One region of the Streptomyces yerevanensis genome, then DNA from elsewhere that is predicted to be linked to it. Evidence: riboswitches for the same ligand, from Rfam matches in the RefSeq annotation. Region 1 holds a riboswitch; each other region holds the start of a gene.
The links. Region 1 has a riboswitch for cobalamin ahead of OP79_RS11715 (ribonucleoside-diphosphate reductase subunit alpha). Riboswitches for the same ligand answer to the same signal wherever they lie in the genome.

Region 1 (4,993 bases):
GTCGATGAGCCCGCGCTGCGGGATCTCCCACGCCGTGCGGTAGAGCCGTCGTACGTCCTCGGGGATCCAGGCGAAGTCCTGCACCGAACCGTTCGCCTCGCGCAGCGCCTCGCGGGTGCGGGCGTCCCAGACGCCCAGCTCCTTCAGCTCGTTCACCAGATACGAGTTGACCTGGAGGAACTCGCCGGACAGGGTCTCGCGCTTGAAGAGGTTGGAGACCTGCGGCTCGATGCACTCGTAGACGCCGGCGATGGAGGCGATCGTGGCGGTGGGCGCGATGGCGAGGAGGAGGGAGTTGCGCATGCCGGTGGTGGCGATGCGCTCGCGCAGGGCCGCCCAGCGCTCGGGCCAGGTGAGCTCGACGTCGTAGTGGTCGGGGTGCAGCACACCCCGGGCCGTACGGGTCTTCTCCCAGGCCGGAAGCGGGCCGCTGCGCTCGGCGAGGTCGGCGGAGGCCTCGTACGCGGCGAGCATGATGCGCTCGGCGATGCGGGTGGAGAGGGCCTTGGCCTCGGCCGAGTCGAAGGGAAGCCGCAGCTTGAAGAAGACGTCCTGGAGGCCCATCGCGCCCAGGCCCACCGGGCGCCAGCGCGCATTCGACCGGCCCGCCTGCTCGGTCGGGTAGAAGTTGATGTCGACGACGCGGTCGAGGAAGGTGACGGCGGTACGGACGGTGGCGTCGAGCCGTTCCCAGTCGAGATCATCGGTCGTCATATCGACAAAGGAACCCAGATTCACGGACCCCAGATTGCAGACCGCCGTCTCCCCGTCGTCCGTCACCTCCAGGATCTCCGTGCAGAGGTTGGAGGAGTGGACTGTGTGGCCGGGCAGGGCGGTCTGGTTGGCGGTGCGGTTGGCGGTGTCCTTGAAGGTCATCCAGCCGTTGCCGGTCTGCGCGAGGGTGCGCATCATGCGGCCGTACAGATCGCGGGCCGGGAGGGTCTTCCTCGCGAGGCCGTCCGCCTCCGCCTTGCGGTAGGCGGCGTCGAACTCCTCGCCCCACAGGTCGACCAGTTCGGGTACGTCGGAGGGGGAGAACAGGGACCACAGGCCGTCCTCGTCGACCCGGCGCATGAACTCGTCCGGGATCCAGTGCGCGAGGTTGAGGTTGTGCGTACGGCGGGCGTCCTCACCGGTGTTGTCGCGCAGCTCCAGGAACTCCTCGATGTCGGAGTGCCAGGTCTCCAGGTAGACGGCTGCGGCACCCTTGCGCCGGCCGCCCTGGTTCACGGCGGCGACCGAGGCGTCGAGGGTCTTCAGGAACGGGACGATGCCGTTGGAGTGCCCGTTCGTGCCGCGGATCAGCGCACCGCGGGAACGGATCCGGGAGTACGCGATGCCGATGCCGCCCGCGTGCTTCGAGAGCCGGGCGACCTGGTGATAGCGCTCGTAGATGGAGTCCAGCTCGTCCTTGGGGGAGTCGAGGAGGTAGCAGGACGACATCTGGGGGTGCCGCGTACCGGAGTTGAAGAGGGTGGGGGAGGAGGGCAGGTAGTCGAGCCGACTCATCAGGTGGTAGAGCGCGGCGACTTCGTCGACGGACCGGATGCTGTCGTCCTCGGCCAGTCCGGAGGCGACGCGCAACATGAAGTGCTGGGGCGTCTCGATGACCTCGCGGGTGATCGGGTGCCGCAGGAGGTACCGGCTGTGGAGCGTACGCAGCCCGAAGTAGCCGAAACGGTCGTCGGCCTGGGGGTCGATGAGCGAGTCGAGCCGCTCGGCGTGGATGCGTACGAACTCGGCGGTCCGCTCGGCGATGAGCCCTTCCTGGTGCCCCACGGCGACGGACTCGGTGAAGGACGTGACGCCCTGCGAGGCGGCCTCGGCGCGGATGCCGATGGTCAACAGGCGGGCGGCCAGCCGCGAGTAGGCGGGGTCCTCGGAGATGAGGCCGGCCGCCGCCTCGGTGGCCAGCTCGCGCAACTCCGTCTCGTCCGCGCGGGCGGACCGGCCGCGCAACGCGGCGGCGGCGACCCGGCCGGGGTCGGTGTCGGGGAGGTCGGCGGTCAGCTCGGTCAGGGTCCGCAACAGCGCGGTTCCGGGACTGTCGGTCTCCAGGGCTGCTGAAACCGGTTCGGCTGGCGCGATGGTCACGTGGGGCTCTCCCTCGCTCGGCAAGGGGCCTGCGGGGAGAGGGGGTTCGGGGCACACGGGCGTACGCGCTCTGCGACAGCGGGACGCCGCGTCCACCGGCCCACTCCGCGAGGCCCGGACGGTCATGGTCGCCCGGACCGGATTGGCCTGGGCGCGCTGTCGGCAGGTCCTCGGACTGACGCTCGCGCACGGCCAGTCCCGGGGACAGACATGCACAAGTACACCGTTGCGGGACAGTTCCGGATTCGCACCGGATTCCCCTGCGGCGACAGCGAGCATGAGCATACATCTTGTGCTGGGCTACGGAAGTGCACCCCACATGTTGTGTTGCATCGCGGAACCTCGATGGGACGCGACAGGCGAAGGCGTTGCGTTACGGTGCCTCCATGACGCCGGAGACCATCAGCTTGCGCCTGGACGAAGAGACGTATCGCGAGCTGGAAGAGCTGGCCGCCGCCTGGCGCGTCACTTTGGCAGAGGCCATCGGAGTGGCTGTGCACGAGGCGTACGTCCGGGAGCAGTACCGGCGTGCCGCCGCCGAGCTGGACGAGTGGCGCAACAACCCTGCCTATCGGGCGGAGGTCGCTGACGCGCGGGCGGAGGTTGAAGAGCCGCGTGTTTGGTGACGGCCGCTACAGCTCCAACTCGTAGGCCAGCAGGCTGATGTCGTCGAGGTGCGGGATCGGGTTCCAGTCGCGTTCCGGAGTGCGGGTGAAGCCGAGCCGTTCGTAGATGCGATGCGCGGAGTGCATGGCCCGCTGGGTGGAGAGCACGATGCGTACACAACCGGGAGTGGCCCGTGCCCGATCGACGCAGGCGTGTACGAGCGCCTCTCCGACACCCCGGCCACGAGCCTCCGGGGCGACGGCGAGCATCCGTATCTCGGCCTCATCGGGGCCCGAGATGTCGGCCATCGGTCCGCCGGACGGTACGAAGGTCACGCCGCCCAGCACGCGGTCGTGCTCGACGGCGATCAGCACATCGGCTGCGGCGGCCCGCTTCGCAACGTCCCGCAGCTCCCCCAGGTACCAATCACTCTCGCCGAAGTCGAGCAGGCCGTCCCCGAGATAGGCCTGCGCGGTGATCTCGCCGAGGGTCTCGTACTCGTCGGGCATCGCCTGCCTGATCGTGATGTCCATGGCTTGCAGTGTGCCGGAGAGGTACGACAACGGCCTGTGGATTTCGCCGCGGCCCTGTGTGGCTCAGCCCACCCCTGGCCACTGAGGCAGCGTCGCCGCGAAGTCCTTCGTGAAGTCGCGGGTGCCCGGCCCCAGGGCCACGCGCCCCGCGACGGCCGTGCGGGCGGTGAGCACGGGGGAGTCGGCGTAGTAGACACGCTGTGCGGCCGAGGGAATGAACACGGTCTTGCCGCGGGTCAGTTCGCTCGCGGACTCGACGATGACGGCGCCCTCCGCGGCGGTGATGAACGATTCGTCCGCGCACACCCCCACCGCGAGCGGATCGTGCAACGGGCAGGCGTCGCCCCCGCCGTGGCGGAGGTACGCGTCCATGTACACCCGCAGCAGCCGGACGGCGAGCGCCGTGCCCGGGCCCGCCGCCTCCAGGACGGCCAGGTCGGCGGGCCCGAGCAGGCAGCGGTGCGAGGCGTCCAGGTCGACCATCGTGAACGGGATGCCGGAGGAGACGACCACCTCGGCGGCGTCCGGGTCGGCCCAGATGTTGAACTCGGCGACCGGAGTGATGTTCCCGGGCACCTGCGCGGCGCCGCCCATGAACACGAACTTCTTGACGCGGTGGGCGAAGGCCGGGTCCTCCAGGAGTGCGATCGCCACGTTGGTGAGCGGGCCCGTGGCGCACACGGTGAGTTCGCCCTCGTACTCCCGGGAGAGCCGGATGAGGGCCTGCGCCGAGGACTCCGGCAGGTGGGCGGCCGTGGAGTCGGGCAGCGTCTCGTTGCCGAGGCCCGCCTTGCCGTGGAAGGCGGACGCGGACGTGTACGGGAGGCGGGTCAGGGGGCGGCCCGCGCCCCGGTGGACCGGTATGTCGGCGTCGATGCGCATTGCTCGGGCCAGGGCCCGGGCGTTGAGGTAGGTCTGCTCGGCGGGGAGGTTGCCTCCCACGGAGGTGTAGGCCTTCAGGTCCCACAGCCCCGTACCGAGCAGGTACTGCAGGGCCAGGGCGTCGTCGATGCCGGGGTCACTGTCGAGGACGATCGGTGAGCGAAGGGTCACAGCGGCCAGCGTAGCCGTGACCGGCTGGGCCGCCAGGGGGCGGCGGACTCCCCTGGCGGCCCCGGCGCTTAGTGCCCGGCCCCAGCCGTAGCCGGAGGCAGCTCCACCTGCACCCCCGCATCCCCCGCGTCCGCCGTGTAGTCCCCCGGAGACGTCTCGTCGATGCCGTCCGGCGCCTTCGCCGCCTTCAGTACGAAGGTCAGCACCACCGTCACCACCACGTTCAGCACGAACGCCGTCAGGCCGATGTAGCCCATCTCGCCGAGCCCCGGAATCTCCGCGTTGGAGCCGCCGAAGTGCTTCTGGGTCGGGGAGGCGACCCCGTACGCGGCCACCGTCCCGTACAGCATGCCGACCGCCCAGCCCGCGAGCAGTGCCCAGCGGTGGAACCAGCGGGTGAACAGGCCGCCGACCAGGGCCGGGAAGGTCTGGAGGATCCAGATGCCGCCCAGGAGCTGGAAGTTGATCGCGACCGTCTTGTCCATGGTCAGGACGAAGGCCAGCGCGCCCACCTTCACAAGGAGCGAGACCAGTTTCGAAACCTTGGTCTCCTGGGCCGGAGTCGCATCGGGCTTGATGAAGTCCTTGTAGATGTTGCGGGTGAAGAGGTTCGCCGCCGCGATGGACATGATCGCCGCCGGTACGAGCGCGCCGATGCCGATCGCCGCGAACGCCACACCCGCGAACCAGGCGGGGAACATCGTCTC
Region 2 (4,993 bases), on a different contig from region 1:
AAGCAGGAACTGGCGGAGATCTTCCCGCAGTTGTCGGACGTGCGGATCGACTACGTGTGGGGCGGCAGTGTCGGCTTCTCCTACGACCGCGTTCCGCACGCGGGCGAGGCCAACGGCCTTTACTACTCAATGGGTTACTGCGGCCACGGCGTCCAGATGGCCACCTACATGGGCCGCGCCATGGCCGAGGTAATGGACGGCCACCCGGAGGCCAACCCCCTGCGCGGCTTCGGCTTCCCCAAGGTTCCGGTGCCGTTCTACAACGGCACCGCCTGGTTCCTGCCCTTCGCCGGGGCGTACTACAAGGCCAAGGACCGGCTGCGCTGACCAACAGCGATTCACGGAAGGGCTAGGGTCAATGCCCCGTTGCGTTATGGGTTGGCAGGTTGGGGTCGTGTGATGCGGATGGCTTGGACGCCGGTGCGGGTGGGTTGGGGCCAGTCATGGTCGGCGTGACGGTCACAAAACTCGCTAACGCCGTACCCGCGGCATCCCCAGCCCGATCCACGAGATGATCTCGCGCTGGATCTCGTTGTTCCCGCCGCCGAAGGTGAAGATCACGGCCGAGCGGTAGCCGCGCTCCAGATCGCCGTGGAGCACCGCGCCCGCCGAGCTCTCCTTGAGGACGCCCGCCGCCGCGACGATCTCCATGAGCCAGGCGTACGCGTCCCGGCGTGCCTCGGAGCCGTACACCTTCACGGCGGAGGCGTCCTGCGGGGTGAGGGTGGCTTCCTGGACGGCGTTCACCATCTGCCAGTTGAGGAGCTTCATCGCGTCGAGCCTGGTGTGCGTCTGGGCGAGGCGGCGGCGCACCCAGGGGAGGTCGACGACGCGGCGGCCGTCGGCGAGCTTGGTCTCCAGCGCCCAGCGCTGTACGTCGTGCAGGGCGCGGATGGCCATGGTGCCGTGCGCGGCGAGGGTGACGCGCTCGTGGTTGAGCTGGTTGGTGATCAGCCGCCAGCCCTTGTTCTCCTCGCCGACGCGGCGGGAGACGGGGACGCGGATGTTCTCGTAGTAGCTCGCGGTGGTGTCGTGCGAGGCGAGGGTGTTGATGAGGGTGCAGGAGTAGCCGGGGTCGGAGGTCGGCACGAGGAGCATGGTGATGCCCTTGTGCGGGGGTGCGTCCGGGTCGGTACGGACGGCCAGCCACACCCAGTCCGCCGTATCACCGTTCGTCGTCCAGATCTTCTGGCCGTTGACGATGTACTCATCGCCATCCCGAACAGCCCTGGTCTTGAGCGCGGCCAGGTCCGTGCCCGCGTCGGGCTCGCTGTAGCCGATCGCGAAGTCGATCTCGCCGGAGAGGATCTTCGGCAGGAAGTACGCCTTCTGCTCCTCGGTGCCGAACTGCATGATCGTCGGTCCGACCGTGTTCAGCGCCATCAGCGGCAGGGGTACGCCCGCCTGGGCGGCCTCGTCGAAGAAGATGAACTGTTCCATCGGACTCAGCCCGCGCCCGCCGTACTCCTTCGGCCAGCCCACCCCGAGCCAGCCGTCGGAGCCGAGCCGGCGGATGGTCTCGCGGTAGAACCGCTTCTGCGCCGCCGGGTCCGCGTACCGGGCGTGGACGTTCTCCGGCACCAACTCGGTGAAGTAGGCGCGCAGTTCGGTGCGCAACTCCTGCTGCTCCGGCGTGTATTCGAGATGCACGGCGCCTCCTGGCTCCCACGGGGCTCCTACTGGCCTGCTGCTCCGGCCGCCCTGTCTTACGGCGCACACCGTAGAACGTGTTCCAGAAATTGGGAACACGCGGGAGTGGGTAACACGTGGATGGCACGTGGGTGGCACAAGGAAAGGCCCCCGGTTGTCCGGGGGCCCATCGCTTGACTCAACTGTTCACTGCGGTACGGGAGTTGCCTGCGTGGCGCTCCCCCGCTGGGCAGCAGCCGTACGCGGAGCCAGCACGCGCTCCGCGAGGTACCCGAAGACCAGGCCGTACGCGGTCCACAGGGTCACCTGGATGGCGAGGGCGGCGAGCCGGTACTGCCACAGCAGGGTGCCGGGGAAGCCCTCCGGGACCATGTTGTACGACGGCAGGACCGCGTACGCCAGGCCGACGACGAGCACGAAGAAGGCTCCCGCGGAGAGGGTTGCGTTCCAGTTGCCCAGGCGTGGCGCGAGGCGCTTGCCGAGGATCACCGTGCCGACGGCCAGCAGCACGCTGAGTACGACCATCAGGAAGTACAGCGTGGTCCGCTGGTTGAGGGTGTCGGGGTCGCCGACGGCGGGTGGGTTGGCGGGGTACTTGAGGAACGGGACGACGTAGACCGCGAGCAGGCCCGCGGTCGACAGCAGCAGCGCGCTCGCGCGTGGCCCGAAGCGGCCGATCCTGCCGAGTGCGAAGCAGTACGCGAGGGCGGCGATGCCGCCGAACGCGACGCCGTAGACGAGGACGCCGGTGCTCAGACCGGCGGTGGACTGCATGGTGCGGCTGACGAGTTCCTCGCCGCCGTGCTCGTGGGCGTGGGCCTCCTCGAAGGCGATGGCCTCGTCGACACGTGGTTCGCCGAGGAAATAGGCGACGACCAGGGCGAGCAGGCCCGCGGCGAGTCCCGCGAGCATGCCACGCACCAGGAGGTTTCTGACGGTTGCTGAGTCCATGTGCTCGTACGCTTCCTCGTCGCCGTCAGTGACAGGGGAAGCCGAGGAGGTGGCGGGCGTCGTGCACCCACTCGTGCACGCCTTCGCCGGAGACCACGGAGGTGGCGCCCTGCTCGGCGCCGACGAAGTAGAGCAGGACCAGCATCAGGATGCCGAAGAAGACCGCCCAGGGGACGATCGCGCCGATCGGCAGCTTGGCCGGCACGGCGGCCGGTACAGCGGGGTTGGTCACGGTCGGCTGAGCGACGGACTGGGCCATGGCAGAACCTCCTGGGGAACTCGCGTCCCATCTTGGTGGTGCACAGGACGACGGCCACGGGTCTGACTTGCCCGGACTGCACCGCCCCTGGTGGGAGGCGGTCGCTACGGGCTTACAGTGGCGCGACCGTGCCGGATTCTCACCGGCTTCCGTCGAACCGTCGTCAATATCGACGTGACCGTACCGCGAAGCGGGGAGGCGGCCAAGGGCGCACGCGGTGCAGGAGAGTGCGCCGTTGCCCTGGTCATGCGCCAATTCCCGGTGTGGGCAAGGGCTTTGAGCGGGCGTTCGAGTACGAAAGTGGGCCGATGACCAGCCGAGTGATGTTGATCTCACCAGCGATCAGTGCCGCACTGCGGGAGGCGCGTTTCGACGACGGATGCCCTCTCGACCCCGCCGGGCTGCGGCTCGCGGAGGCAGCAGCGGGTGCGCTGCCCGCTGTGGACCGGGCCCTGGTCTCCCCCGGCGTGCGCTGCCGCGAGACGGCCGGCGCGCTCGGTCTCGACGCCACGGACGAGCCCGAGTTGGCGGGGCTGGACGTGGGTCGCTGGCGCGGCGCGAGCCTGGCCGAGGTGAGCGCCGAGGAGCCGGAGGCGGTCGCGCGCTGGCTGGCGGATCCGTCCTGCGCCCCGCACGGCGGTGAATCCGTACGCGAGTTGTGCGACCGGGTCGCCAAGTGGCTCGATTCGGCCGGGCAGTTCTCGGGCCGGACCCTCGCCGTCGTCGAGCCGGAGATCGTACGGGCCGTGGTGGTACGGGCGCTCGGTGCTCCGGAGCCGACGTTCTGGCGGATCGACGTACCGCCGCTGACCGCGACGGAACTCAGCGGTCGGGCCGGACGCTGGAACGTACGGGTGGGGCGGGGGCTCGGGGACTGACGGGCCGAGGCCTGGGCGGCTGCTCGTCACCTCAGGGCGGCCGACATCCCGGCAGGACCGTCACCCCAGCAAACCCGTCACCTCAGCAGGGCGAGGAACTCCGTGCAGGCGCGCGCACAGTCCCGGCAGGCCAGCGCGCCCTCCTCGGCGCCGGGGTTCCGGTCGAAGACGTGCGCGGTCTCCAGGCAGACGCCGCGGCACCACTCGACCTGGGCGCGCGTCGCGGCCTCGTCCTGCCAGGTCTGCTCGGCCAGCACGCGGCAGGTCGCGTCGCAGACCTCCGCGCACATGATGCTCTTGCGCCGCAGCTCCTGTTGATCTTCGGGACCGTCGAGATCGGCGAGACTCGCGCGCAGCGCACACACCCGCGCGCACTCGGTACACGCCTGCGCACAGGCGAACCGGTCCTCGAGGAAACGGACGAGTTCCTGCTGATCTGTCGCTGACACGCTGTCCGAGTAGCCGGACACCGTCACGCCAAACCCGGTGACGTCACCAAGCGGGCACGAGATCCGCCGTTCCCACCCGTGCCCAACCGCACTCGGCGATCGATACTTGACCCGCAGGCTTTGAGAGATCCAGGACGCGGCCACGGCTGCTCACCTCACCCGGAGGTACGGAATGAAGATGCTCATCAACGTCGCGGAGACGGTTGTCGCGGACGCGCTGCGGGGCATGGCTGCCGCGCACCCCGAGCTGACCGTGGATGTAGAGAACCGGGTGATCGTTCGGCGGGACGCTCCGGTGGCCGGGCAGGTGGGGCTCGTCTCCGGTGGCGGTTCGGGGCACGAGCCGTTGCACGGCGGGTTCGTGGGTCCGGGGATGCTGTCGGCGGCCTGTCCGGGAGAGGTGTTCACCAGCCCGGTGCCGGACCAGATGGTGCGGGCGGCCGCCGCCGTGGACAGCGGGGCCGGGGTGCTGTTCATCGTGAAGAACTACACCGGGGACGTACTCAACTTCGACATGGCGGCGGAGCTCGCCGAGGACGAGGGCATCCAGGTGGCGAAGGTGCTCGTCAACGACGACGTGGCGGTGACCGACAGCCTCTACACGGCGGGGCGGCGCGGCACCGGCGCGACGCTGTTCGTGGAGAAGATCGCGGGCGCCGCCGCCCATGAGGGCCAGCCGCTGGAGCGGGTCGAGGCGCTGGCCCGTCAGGTCAACGAGAGCTCCCGGAGTTTCGGCGTCGCACTGAGCGCCTGTACGACTCCGGCCAAGGGCAGCCCCACCTTCGATCTCCCGCCCGGCGAGCTGG
Region 3 (4,993 bases), on a different contig from region 1:
ACGCGTCCACGTCGGTGAAGTTGGACATGAGGGGGATCGCACAGACGGCGACCCGTAGGACGTCCTCGCCGACGGGCGGAGCGACCACGGACTCGCGCACCGTGCCCCGCAACGACACCCGCAGTCCGTCCTCCTCGTCGATGCCGAGCCCGTGCTGGAAGGGGAGCACACCGTATGTCGAGCGCCCGGTGAGGCCGTAAAGCATGTCCAACCCCGGCTCCAGCAGCGACACATCGCCGCGGAACTTGTTGACCAGGAACCCGGCGACGAGTTCCTGATCCTCCTGCGACAGCAGAGCGACCGTCCCGAAGAACGACGCGAAGACCCCGCCACGATCGATGTCACCGACCACCAGCACAGGGAGCCGGGCATTCCTGGCGATCCCCATGTTCACGATGTCGGTCCGCCGCAGATTGATCTCGGCGGGACTGCCCGCCCCCTCACAGATCACCGCGTCATACGTGCCCCGCAACTCGGCCAGGCAGTCCAACACGGTCCCGAGAAGCCTCTCCTGCCTGCCCCCGTGATAGCCGCGCGCGCTCAACTCGCCCACCGGTTTGCCCATCAGCACGACCTGGCTGCTGCGGTCGCTGCCCGGCTTCAGCAGTACGGGGTTCATGAGCGCCGTCGGCTCGACGCGTGCGGCTTGTGCCTGCATGGCCTGCGCGCGCCCGATCTCGGCGCCCTCGCGTGTGACGAATGAATTGAGGGACATGTTCTGCGCCTTGAAGGGAGCGACTTTCACCCCCTGGCGAACCAGCCACCGGCAGATCCCGGCGGTGACCACGCTCTTGCCCGCGTCGGAGGTGGTCCCGGCGACGAGCAGCCCGCCGCCGCTCATGACGTACGCCCCTTTGTGTCGAGTCGTCTGGTGAGGAGCCGTCTCGTGACGAGTCGCCCGGCGACGGTCGCACCGAGTGCGAGCCGGCTCACGCGCCGCGAGAGCCGCACGGCCCGCTCGATGTCGTCGACCCGCACGGCCCGCCCCTCGCCGTTGAGTACCGGACGGTGCTCGACTCGCCCGCCGTACGACAGCGTTCCGCCCAGCCGTACTCCCAACGCTCCCGCGAACGAGGCCTCGACGGGCCCGGCGTTGGGGCTCGGGTGCCGGGTGGCGTCGGCGCGCCAGGCGCGTACGGCCCCGCGTGGATCGCTGCCCGCGACGGTCGCGAGCACGGCGGTCAACCGGGCGCCCGGCCAGCCCGCCACGTCGTCGAGCCGCGCGGAAGCCCAGCCGTAGCGCCGGTACTTGGACGACCTGTGCCCGACCATGGCGTCCAGCGTGTTGACGGCCCGGAAGCCGACGAGTCCCGGCACACCTGCCACGGCGCCCCACACGAGCGCGCCGACCACCGCGTCGGAGGTGTTCTCGGCGACGGACTCGACGACGGCCCGGGCGATCCCGTCGGCGTCCAGCGCCTGGGGGTCCCGTCCGCACAGGTGCGGCAGCCGTTCCCGGGCCATCTCGATGTCCCCTGCGGCGAGTGCCTCGCCGATGGCCCGGGCCTCGCGGCCGAGCGAAGTCCCGCCGACCACGGTCCAGGTGGCGGCGGCGGTCAGCGCGACGGAGGCGGCACGGGACGTACGTACGGAAGTGGCGGCGAGGGCCGCGAGGGATACGGCACCGCCTACGCACACGGCGGTGTGCAGCGCGCCCCACCCACGGTGGTCCCGCCACAACACCCGTTCCACGGCGCCCGCGGCCCGCCCGAACGCGGCGACCGGATGTCCACGGCGCGGATCGCCGAGGAGTTGGTCACCGAGGAGGCCGGCGGCGGCGCCGTACGCGAAAACGCGATCGGCACGCATGGGGGTCAGCCTGTCGCTACGTCAGGCAGAACCCTTGGGGCCCTCGAATCCCTCGTACTCGGCAAACTGATCCGCAACAGGCAGCCGCGCATGGCGTTATGTCCTCACTCAGGGTGTCCGCGCCCTGGTTCGACGAGACCGACGGCGAGAGTTCCTGGCTCCCGGGGAGTTACTTCCCCGGTGACAGTGGCGGGACCGCGCCGGACTCACACCGGCTTCCTCTTCTGCCGCCGTACTTGGCTCGGGCAGTCCACCACGCCCATCAGCAGCCGTCAACTTGCCGCTGACCTGCGAAGGGAGAGTGTGCGAAGGCCCACACAGGCGGGTGGCGTGCGGGACGTCAGGCCACGATCAGATAGATCCCGTACGCCACCGCCGCCGTGCATGCCGTGAAGCAGGCGTACGCGCCGGTCGTCGCGAGGGCCGCGGAGTTGCCCTGGGCGGACGCCGACTCGCGCTTGGAGAGGCCGGCGATGCCGAGGGTGAAGAGGCCCACGAGGGCGACGGTGACGATGAGGCTGACTCCGAAGACGGAGCCGAGGGCTGCCCAATCGATCTTCATGCTGTTCGTTCCTTAGACCGTGGCGGTAGGGGCGGGCTCGGTGTCCGGCTCTTCGACGGTGCCCGTCGGGGGCGGGGTGACGGCGGTGATGGCCGTGGTCACCACGTCGGCGGGTTCCTCTGTGCCGTTGGTGTCGTTGACGTTCGTGTGGTCGATCACCTGGCGGCGGGAGACCACCCAGATCGCGGCGCTGGACGCGACCAGGAAGACGGCGACGAACGCGGTGCCCCAAGTGCCGAAGGAGGTCACGTACTCCGCGATCGCGGCGACCAGAGCCGCGGCCGGCAGCGTCAGGCCCCAGGCGACGAACATCCGGGTGGCGGTGGACCAGCGCACCACACCGCCCTTGCGGCCGAGGCCCGCGCCCATCACCGAGCCGGAGACCGAGTGCGTGGTGGACAGGGAGAAGCCGAGGTGCGAGGAGGCCAGGATGACCGTGGCCGCGCTGGTCTGGGCGGCGAAGCCCTGCTGCGGCTGAAGGTCGGTCAGGCCCTTGCCCATCGTGCGGATGATGCGCCAGCCGCCCAGGTAGGTGCCGAGCGCGATCGCGAGACCGGCGGAGAGGATCACCCAGGTCGGGGGGTCCGAGTCCGGGGCGACGGCGCCGCCGGCGACCAGGGCGAGGGTGATGATGCCCATGGTCTTCTGCGCGTCGTTGGTGCCGTGGGCCAGCGAAACGAGTCCGGCGGAGGCGATCTGACCTGTGCGGTAGCCCTTCTTGGCGGCTTCGCCGTTCGCGTTCTTGCCGAGCTTGTACGTCAGCCGGGAGGCGAGCATCGCGGCGAGGCCCGCGACCAGCGGGGCGGCGATCGCGGGGATCAGCACCTTGGTGACGAGGACGTCGCCGTGCACCGCGCCGGCGCCCGCCGAGGCGATGGTGGCGCCGATCAGGCCGCCCATGAGGGCGTGCGAGGAACTGGACGGCAGGCCGACGAGCCAGGTCAGCAGGTTCCAGAGGATGGCGCCGACGAGCGCGGCGAAGATCACCTCGGGTTGTATGCCGTCTTCGTTGACCAGGCCCTTGGAGATCGTGTTGGCGACCTCCACGGAGAGGAACGCGCCGACGAGGTTGAGTACGGCGGACATGGCCACGGCGGCCTTGGGCTTCATGGCGCCGGTCGAGATGGTGGTGGCCATCGCGTTGGCAGTGTCGTGGAAACCGTTCGTGAAATCGAACGCGAGGGCAGTGACCACCACTATCGCGAGGATCAGCGAGAAGTTCTCCATTTACCCGTTACCCGGTCTTCTATCGGACGTCATCGGTCTGTGGACCGTAGGCAACCTGGATGAACGGAAGATGAACTTGGCAGGACCGTGAGGTGTACCAAAACGAGGCGTCACCCCTCCGGATATACCGGAGGGGTGACGTGGGAGTCGAACTGAGGCGGAGTACTGGGCTCCGCTAGCCCTTGCTTCTAGCCCTTCGCGAACTTCTTGAGCCGGCTCATGGACCCGTTGAAGAGATTCTGGTCACCCGGCAGGCTCCCGCCGTTGTCGTACTGCCAGAACGTCCATGTCCTCCACCCCGCAGGCAGCGGCCCCGCCGACGAGCTGTAGCGGGCCAGCCAGAGCGCGTGGTTCGAGGCGAACGCGGAGCTGTTGCCGGTGCACATCTTCCACCAGTTGTAGTTGGTGTAGATCACCGGGCGGCGGCCGGTCTGCCGCTTCACCTCGTTGCTGAACGACTTGATCCAGCCGACCATCCTGGCCTTGCTCAGTCCGTAGCACTTCTTCTTGCCGTACGGGTTGTATTCGATGTCGAGCGCGGGCGGCAGCGTCCAGCCGTCCGCCCGCCAGCCGCCTCCGTTGCGTACGAAGTACGCCGCCTGAGTCTTGCCCGACGACTTGTGCGGCAGTGCGAAGTGGTACGCCCCGCGGACTAGGCCCGCGTTGCGTGCGCCGTGGTACTGCTGGCCGTAATAGGGATTGCGGTACGTGTGGGACTCGGTCGCCTTCACGTAGACGAACCTGGCGCCTTTGCTCTTCGCCTTCGGCCAGTTGACGCTCTTCTGGTGCGAGGAGACGTCGTGCCCCTTGGGCTTGGCGGCTGCCGAGACCGGCATCTCGACGAGGGCGGTTGTGCCGATGGTCAGTGTCGCCACGGAGAGCACGGTGAAGCGGGCGTGGCGACTTCGGGACAGTTGGCGACTTCGGGACGGTTTGCGATCACGGGCCATATTTCCCCCGGAATGGCGGCGTGCACGACAAATCTCCCCGAGGTTATTGGAAGATCCCTGAAACTCCGTCGGTCATCGGCCAATTGATCCGGGCGGGCGTTCTGTTCGTATATGCGCCCTTTCGGAGGTGCGTGTTCCGCCCTAAAGTGCCCTCGCCCGCGCCGGGCCGGCGTGCGCGGCTGGCAGGATCGTGGCATGGCCGAACAGCGGTGGGACGTGAGCGACGGGCGGGACGTGGCGGGGCAGGGTGCGCGGGACGCGACGGAACGGGCCTGGCGCGAGCTCGTGGCGACGGCTCGCCGGACGGTGTCCGAGGGGCTGGTCGTCGGTACGTCGGGCAATGTGTCGGTCCGGGTCGGGGACACCGTCCTGGTCACGCCGACCGGAGTCCCGTACGACGAACTCGGGCCCGAGGACGTCTGCGGGGTCGGTCTCGACGGCCGGC

Region 2: linked by a shared signal. The riboswitch ahead of OP79_RS03905 (CbtB domain-containing protein) and the one ahead of OP79_RS11715 (ribonucleoside-diphosphate reductase subunit alpha) in region 1 are both predicted to bind cobalamin.
Region 3: linked by a shared signal. The riboswitch ahead of OP79_RS00310 (cobalamin biosynthesis protein) and the one ahead of OP79_RS11715 (ribonucleoside-diphosphate reductase subunit alpha) in region 1 are both predicted to bind cobalamin.

What each region holds. Positions count from the first base shown of each region.
Region 1 covers NZ_JNWJ01000009.1:137,543-142,535, forward strand. The annotation lists gene OP79_RS11715 (ribonucleoside-diphosphate reductase subunit alpha) at 1-2,094, opposite strand, end outside; cobalamin riboswitch at 2,239-2,379, opposite strand; gene OP79_RS11720 (ribbon-helix-helix protein, CopG family) at 2,481-2,720, shown strand; gene OP79_RS11725 (GNAT family N-acetyltransferase) at 2,727-3,233, opposite strand; gene OP79_RS11730 (nucleoside hydrolase) at 3,297-4,286, opposite strand; gene mctP (monocarboxylate uptake permease MctP) at 4,355-4,993, opposite strand, start outside.
Region 2 covers NZ_JNWJ01000003.1:77,147-82,139, forward strand. The annotation lists gene OP79_RS03890 (NAD(P)/FAD-dependent oxidoreductase) at 1-327, shown strand, start outside; gene OP79_RS03895 (acyl-CoA dehydrogenase family protein) at 472-1,650, opposite strand; gene OP79_RS03900 (CbtA family protein) at 1,837-2,601, opposite strand; gene OP79_RS03905 (CbtB domain-containing protein) at 2,627-2,860, opposite strand; cobalamin riboswitch at 2,897-3,057, opposite strand; gene OP79_RS03910 (histidine phosphatase family protein) at 3,169-3,738, shown strand; gene OP79_RS03915 (four-helix bundle copper-binding protein) at 3,816-4,187, opposite strand; gene dhaK (dihydroxyacetone kinase subunit DhaK) at 4,360-4,993, shown strand, end outside.
Region 3 covers NZ_JNWJ01000001.1:56,978-61,970, reverse strand. The annotation lists gene OP79_RS00315 (cobyric acid synthase) at 1-841, opposite strand, end outside; gene OP79_RS00310 (cobalamin biosynthesis protein) at 838-1,809, opposite strand; cobalamin riboswitch at 1,936-2,079, opposite strand; gene OP79_RS00305 (hypothetical protein) at 2,150-2,371, opposite strand; gene OP79_RS00300 (inorganic phosphate transporter) at 2,384-3,598, opposite strand; gene OP79_RS00295 (lysozyme) at 3,787-4,548, opposite strand; gene OP79_RS00290 (class II aldolase/adducin family protein) at 4,744-4,993, shown strand, end outside.